Regions from separate parts of the Shewanella denitrificans OS217 genome, predicted to be linked through region 2. Evidence: predicted binding sites of a transcription regulator. Region 2 holds the regulator's gene; each other region holds the start of a gene.
What was found. The regulator LexA, encoded in region 2, represses DNA repair genes until DNA is damaged. The targets are predictions, from matches to a motif close to TACTGTATNNNNATACAGTA.
Positions count from the first base shown of each region.

Region 1 (2,280 bases), 1.7 Mb from region 2:
TGACTAAAAACTCTACGTGATCGCAGCCATTGCTGCTAAGCATTTGCGCATCAAAATTAACCGCTATGGTGAATTTTCCTTTAGGCATGTTCAACTCATGAATGGAGCGAGTCACCAGTTTATCTAGCTCCTTGGCATAGCGACAGCGGCTCTGACTGAGCTTTTGCGCATGACTTAAGTAGGCTTGCTTATTGATTTCAAGTTGGGCCGCTATTTCATTAAGCTTGGTTTCATCACCGTCAATGTCAGCCAGCTCTTGGGACAGTAGCTGATGATGTATTGCCAGCTTATCGGCGCTAACATGATGTTTTCGTGCTAATTGCATGGCCTTTGAGAGACGCAGCTCAAGCTGAGCGAAATGCTCAGGATCAAGCTCTAAATGGCTTAAGTAGTCTTCAAGCTCGCTGGCGCTTTCTTGCACTTGGATCAAGGCTTCATTAAGCATCACAGCCACATTAGCAAGCTTTGGATCTAAGCCGGCTAACGTATCGGCCAAGGATACCGCTTTATTGAGCAAGCTCTCAATATTGGCTTCATCATCTTCACACAATAATGACAGACCCGCTTGGCAGCTTTCAATTAACTCACTGCCGTTAGCAAGGCGCTTGTGTTCTTGCTCAATTTCTTCAAACTCTTCCGGCTTCAGTCCAAACTCATCCAGTTCTTCAACTTGGTATTGCAGTAATTGCTTACGGGCAATGCGTTCTTGCTGACTCAGTTGCAGCTGCTTGAGCTCGCTTTCAATCTGCTTGCTTCTTTGGTAGCTGCTGCTGACGGCATCGAGTAGGAGTTTGTGATTGGCGTAGCTGTCTAACAAGGTAAGCTGGTGCTCACTTTTTAGCATGGCATGGTGGGCATGTTGGCCGTGAATACCAATGAGTAGCTGCCCTATATGTTTAAGCTGGGTGACAGGTACTGGGTTGCCGTTAATATAGGCACGGGTACGGCCATCACTGTTTAGGGTGCGTCGTAAGATACATTCATTATCGAGCTCGAGATCGTTATCCTCGAGCCAGCGCTTGGCAAGAGGTACATCATCTAAGCTAAAGCGGGCACTGATCTCGGCTTTTGTTGACCCCGGGCGCACACTATTAGCATCGCCTCGATTACCTAGGCATAAGCCTAAGGCGTCGATCGCAATAGACTTACCGGCACCGGTTTCACCTGTGATGCTGGTCATGCCCGCTCTGAAATCTAATTCAAGAAAACGTACAATGGCAAAATTATTAATGCTGAGTTGGCAAAGCATAGTCAATTCCCGTTCGATAAATGCACAAACACTGTATTGATAAACAGTATACACTGGTTTTTTATACAGTAAAGTGAGCTGAGTTAATTTTGAGTTGTTTTTTATGCATCATCAAATACTGGCCTCTTACCTTATTGATATATCTATATATAATTGTTTTCACTTATTTTGTTTCTGCCTGATTGCAAGGATAAGCTCACTGTTTACATCAGTAGAGTTAGTGCCCCGTTTAAAAATTTACTTCAAGCTTATGTGTAGTGTCTTGCCCATAGCATAATTTGGATGATTCTGATAAGTTCATTAAATACAGTTGATTAGCAGTACTCACTGGAGGGAATCTTATTGGAAGCACTTAAGGCGAAATTGATCGATTTAGAAGAATGCTTATTCGAGCCTAAGGTGAGGGGATCAATTGCCGAACTTGATAAGCTGCTGGGGGATGATTTTATCGAAATAACCGCAGCGGGTAGCCAATTTGACAAACAAGCTGCATTAGCGCGCCTGCCTTTTGAGTCGCCACCCCTAATTCAAGCCCAAGATTATCAACTTAGAATGCTAGCAGTAGATTGTGCCCAACTCTTGTATCGGGCGACTATGGTAAAAGCGGGTGAAACAGAGGCAAGTGTATCGCTTAGATGCTCCATTTGGCAGCTTAGAAATCAGCAATGGCAAATGGTTTATCATCAAGGTACTTATTGTTAGCAGGGCTCGCTATAAAAATTCATTTTAATATTCAGGCTGAATTAAACGAAACCGTTGATTTAATATCGACTGTGATAAAGGACTTATCATTCTTATGCTCAACAAACACTGGTTTGCACTGATTGACAATTTTAAGGCCTAGCATGATTACAAAACTTGAACATTGTGATGCCGAAATAGCGGATCACATTTTCTCTATTTTCCAAGCCTCATACAAGATCGAAGCTCAGCTAATAGGCGCGGCTAACTTTCCGCCACTGTCCCGAAGCGCAGCAGATATAGCACAATCAGGGTCACAATTTTATGGCTTTAGTGAGCATGCCAGTCTA
Region 1 is NC_007954.1:1,321,433-1,323,712, forward strand. Features, by position in the region: gene recN (DNA repair protein RecN) at 1-1,249, opposite strand, end outside; gene SDEN_RS05985 (DUF4440 domain-containing protein) at 1,592-1,951, shown strand; gene SDEN_RS05990 (GNAT family N-acetyltransferase) at 2,095-2,280, shown strand, end outside.
Region 1: recN (DNA repair protein RecN) is a predicted target of LexA. The motif match lies at 1,279-1,298, and genes of this name have one in related genera.

Region 2 (2,280 bases):
GTGCTAGCAGCACCACGATTAAACTATACAACCATTGCTTCACAAGACTTCTCCTCTGCCAATTGCAATAGCAACTACAAAGAAGAGTCACACAGTAAGTCTCAGCTCTATGCAAACTCTTCGGTTCCCAAACAAGCTTGATGACTTCAAAGCACCCTGGTGGTTGTAAAGCCAAAAAATGGCTTAGTGATCTCGTGCGCTACACCTGGTGCCTACGACAGAAATATCAATCTTTAATTGACGTTTCGTACTCGGTTTTTAACTGCCAAATCGAAACGTTTTATTTTTGTAAATGCTTTGTTACCAAACATCTACTGCTTACATTACTTGCAGATTAAATATTGATCAAGATCACTTTTAAATCTAATTCACTGAAAAAAGGTATAAAAAAGCCCCGCGTGATACGCAGGGCTAGTGATGCATGCCATTAAAATTTAATGAAAAGCACTCAGTTGAGTATTGGTTTTTAGTGGCATTTGGGCATTAATCATCATACTTTGCTGTAAGTGAGTGTTCACATCTTCAATGATGACACCCATGGCGCGTGCACTCTTAGCGACGATTTGCAGGCGGCGATTGTCACGCTCATCTAATTGCGTTGTCCAGGTAATCACCGCACTGGATGTACCACTTGTGAGTGCTTTTTCCATCGCCCACAGGGTTTCTACTTCATCTTTGGCGTGAACTAATAGGATGCGGTCCATCCTGACACCCGCTTGAGCGAGTTGTTGTTTATACGCGGTATGAGGGGGATTAATTAATACAATCCACTGGCCTTGTTGGCTTAATATCGCTAACTGGGCACATAATTGGCCTAATTCCGTGGCGCCTTGGGTGCTACTTCTTAAGCTTGCTATGGCCTGTGAGCTGCTGCTAGTTTGGCTGGGTGTGTCTAGCCAAAGTCCAGGGTGGCGAGGGGCGGTACCCATTAATTTTCTCATAACCAAGCTCCGTTACGTATGACGCCAACAGCAAGCCCTTCAATCGTGAGGCTTTGGCAGGTTAAATCGACTTTTATTGGTGCATAATCTTCGTTTTCAGCATGCAAATAAATCACATTACCTTTTTTCTCAAAACGCTTTACCGTGACATCATCTTCAACACGAGCGACCACCACTTGGCCATTTTTGGCCTCTTGCATCTTATGCACCGCCAGCAAATCGCCTTCGAGTATGCCGATATTTTTCATGCTGTCGCCACGGACCCTAAGCAGAAAATTTGCTGCAGGTTTAAACATATGGGGGTCAACTTGAAAATACTGTTCAACATGCTCTTGAGCCAGAATAGGTTCACCTGCAGCCACTTGGCCTATCAAGGGCAAGCCCAATTCAACTTCAGCATCCTCTTGAGTTAAGCGGATCCCTCTGGACGTGCCAGGCATGATTTCGATACAGCCTTTTTTAGCCAAGGCCTTTAGATGTTCTTCGGCAGCATTGGCACTTTTAAAACCAAGACGAGTCGCAATTTCTGCCCGAGTCGGTGGCATACCTGTATCGGCGATATTGCGTTTGATTAGCTCTAAAATCTCAGTTTGGCGTGGCGTTAACGGTCTCATGATGAATCCTGTCTTTTTATACAGTGACTGTCATTATATACAGTATGTTTGACCGCGCAAGGTTTAACCAAGTTTTTTTATCATTTTATTAGCGCTCTGTTTTTTGTTATTGATTTTTAAGGATTATATTATCTTTGGTTTGTTAGGGCGTTTCAGTGCTAAGCGGCTATTTGCAGCCTTTATTCAGATTTATACCGTGTTTTTTTCGCTATTTATGCCCGCTGGAATACTGAGGCTAGTGAAAGCTCAATAGATTCTGTTATTCTATGCGACCACAATCAGCGAGTATGTGTTGCTAAAAACATGTCTAATTACGACTCAATATTTATAAAATCATTACGTTGGATCCAAAAATGGCTGGTGCAGACCATAGTGGTTCCCCATGATCCTTTGACGGATTTGAATCTCGATCCCAGTAAACCAGTCGTCTATGTGATGAAAACTGAGTCCATCAGTGATCTTGCAGCCTTAAGCGGAATAACCGCAAATTTTGGTTTACCTAGCCCTTATGATCCGCTGACGTTAGATAAGGTGTCCATTGCTCGGGTTGTGTGTTTAGAAGGGCGTAAGCCCATGATAGGCCAACGTGAAGGTGGCGAAAAATTCTTAGACAGTTTCACTCAATTACTTGCCCTGCATAAACAAGATAAGCAATTAGATATTCAATTGGTGCCAGTGAGTCTCTACTGGGGCCGCACCCCAGGCAAGGAAGATGACACCATGAA
Region 2 is NC_007954.1:4,205,927-4,208,206, reverse strand. Features, by position in the region: gene coxB (cytochrome c oxidase subunit II) at 1-43, opposite strand, end outside; gene SDEN_RS18275 (cell division inhibitor SulA) at 435-941, opposite strand; gene lexA (transcriptional repressor LexA) at 938-1,555, opposite strand; gene plsB (glycerol-3-phosphate 1-O-acyltransferase PlsB) at 1,859-2,280, shown strand, end outside.

Region 3 (2,280 bases), 1.7 Mb from region 2:
TGCAATCACAAAACGTCCCGATGAAATATCGAGCGTCGCGTAACCAAAGCCTACCTTGCCTTGATATATGGCAGCTAATAGGTTGTCTTGATGCTCTTGCAGTAAGGCTTCATCGGTTAAGGTGCCTGGAGTGACAATGCGCACCACTTTGCGCTCTACTGGCCCTTTCGAGGTAGCAGGATCGCCCACTTGCTCACAAATCGCCACGGACTGACCAATTTGAACCAGTTTGGCTAAATAGCCTTCAACTGCATGATAAGGCAAGCCCGCCATTGGGATAGGATCGCCGCCACTTTTACCGCGAGCAGTTAAAGATATGCCTAGCAGTTCTGAGGCAAGTTTGGCATCTTCATAGAAAAGTTCGTAAAAATCTCCCATGCGATAAAATAGCAGCATCTCAGGATGGGCGGCTTTCATGGTCAAATACTGACGCATCATGGGGGTGTGCTTTTCTAACTCAGAAGAATCGATACTTGTCATCTAGGCGTTCACTCTGTCAAAGGTAAATCAAATAAGTTTGTCCCAATAGCGCTCATAAAGAATGCGGCTGGTGCACAGGCACTTAGCTAAGATTGCGATTTAATCTTGGGGCAAAGGTAATGGTGGGCAATGTTAGCAATTTTTTAAGGATAAATATCCAGTAAATCGCACTTAGTGGCCATCGTGGATGTATTTTAACAAATCTAGAGATAACAGGGCTGATTATGACGAATTTAACTCTGAGTAAAAAAGTCACACACAGTACTTGATACTGTATGATTATACAGTATACTAACCAGCATATTAAGGCGCCAGATTTAACCGCTTGCCGTCACTTAGCTTAAGCAGATTAGCTGGGCAGAAAGTGAAAGACTTTTTCCTAAGTGGGAATGAATGTCGGCAAGGTTAATACACAGCGTCAAAAACAAGATACTAATTAATAAGTGAAAACTATACTTTGAGAGGGACTAAGATGAAAGCTGATCCAAATAAAGAGAAGGCACTTGCTGCGGTACTCAGTCAAATTGAAAAACAGTTTGGTAAAGGTTCAATCATGAAGCTTGGTGAAGACCGCACCATGGATGTTGAGACCATCTCTACGGGTTCACTTTCATTGGACGTAGCCTTAGGCGCTGGCGGTTTACCTATGGGGCGTATCGTTGAGATATATGGCCCAGAATCATCGGGTAAAACCACCTTAACATTGGAAGTGATTGCAGCAGCTCAACGTGAAGGTAAAACCTGTGCCTTTATCGATGCTGAGCACGCATTAGACCCAATTTACGCCAAAAAGTTAGGCGTAGATATTGATAACTTATTGTGTTCACAGCCTGATACCGGGGAGCAAGCTCTTGAAATTTGTGATGCATTAACTCGCTCTGGCGCGGTTGATGTTATCGTTGTCGATTCGGTTGCAGCGCTAACACCAAAAGCTGAAATTGAAGGTGAAATTGGTGACTCACATATGGGCCTAGCAGCGCGTATGATGAGCCAAGCAATGCGTAAGCTTGCTGGTAACTTGAAGCAATCCAATACCTTACTTATTTTTATTAACCAAATTCGTATGAAAATTGGCGTGATGTTTGGTAACCCAGAAACCACAACTGGCGGTAACGCACTTAAGTTTTATGCATCAGTGCGTTTAGATATTCGCCGCACTGGCGCCATTAAAGACGGCGACGAAGTAGTGGGTAACGAAACCCGCGTTAAAGTGGTTAAAAACAAAATTGCTGCGCCCTTTAAGCAAGCTGAATTCCAAATTCTTTATGGTCAAGGTATTAACCGTACTGGTGAGCTAGTTGATTTGGGGGTGGCCCATAAACTAGTTGAAAAAGCCGGTGCTTGGTACAGCTATAAAGGTGATAAAATTGGTCAAGGCCGCGCCAATGCCGGTCGTTACTTAACTGAAAATCCTGCAATTGCTCAAGAAATCGATACTCTTTTGCGTGAAATGTTATTGAACTCAAATGCACCAAAAGAATCGGCTGCAGACGTTGATGACAATGTTGACCCAGAAACGGGCGAAGTATTTTAACATCGCAGCTTAAGCCTTTGTTAAATAAATACTTAGCTTGAAGCATCAGCAAAAGTATAATTTTGAGTTACAGTGTGAAGAAAGTCGTGATAAGCCTAGTTGCTTGTCACGACTTTTTTAATTTTAGGCTTCTAGCCATTTTCTAAAATTTGCGGTGCGGGTTTTGCTGGTCACTAAGGCTTCACTGTAGCCTTTGATATACAGGGCGAGTGTTTCTTTGGTGTAGGTTTCAAATTTAATTAAGCTATTGATATTAATGATGTCGG
Region 3 is NC_007954.1:1,405,577-1,407,856, forward strand. Features, by position in the region: gene mutS (DNA mismatch repair protein MutS) at 1-480, opposite strand, end outside; gene recA (recombinase RecA) at 953-2,014, shown strand; gene SDEN_RS06280 (LytR/AlgR family response regulator transcription factor) at 2,138-2,280, opposite strand, start outside.
Region 3: recA (recombinase RecA) is a predicted target of LexA. The motif match lies at 750-769, and genes of this name have one in related genera.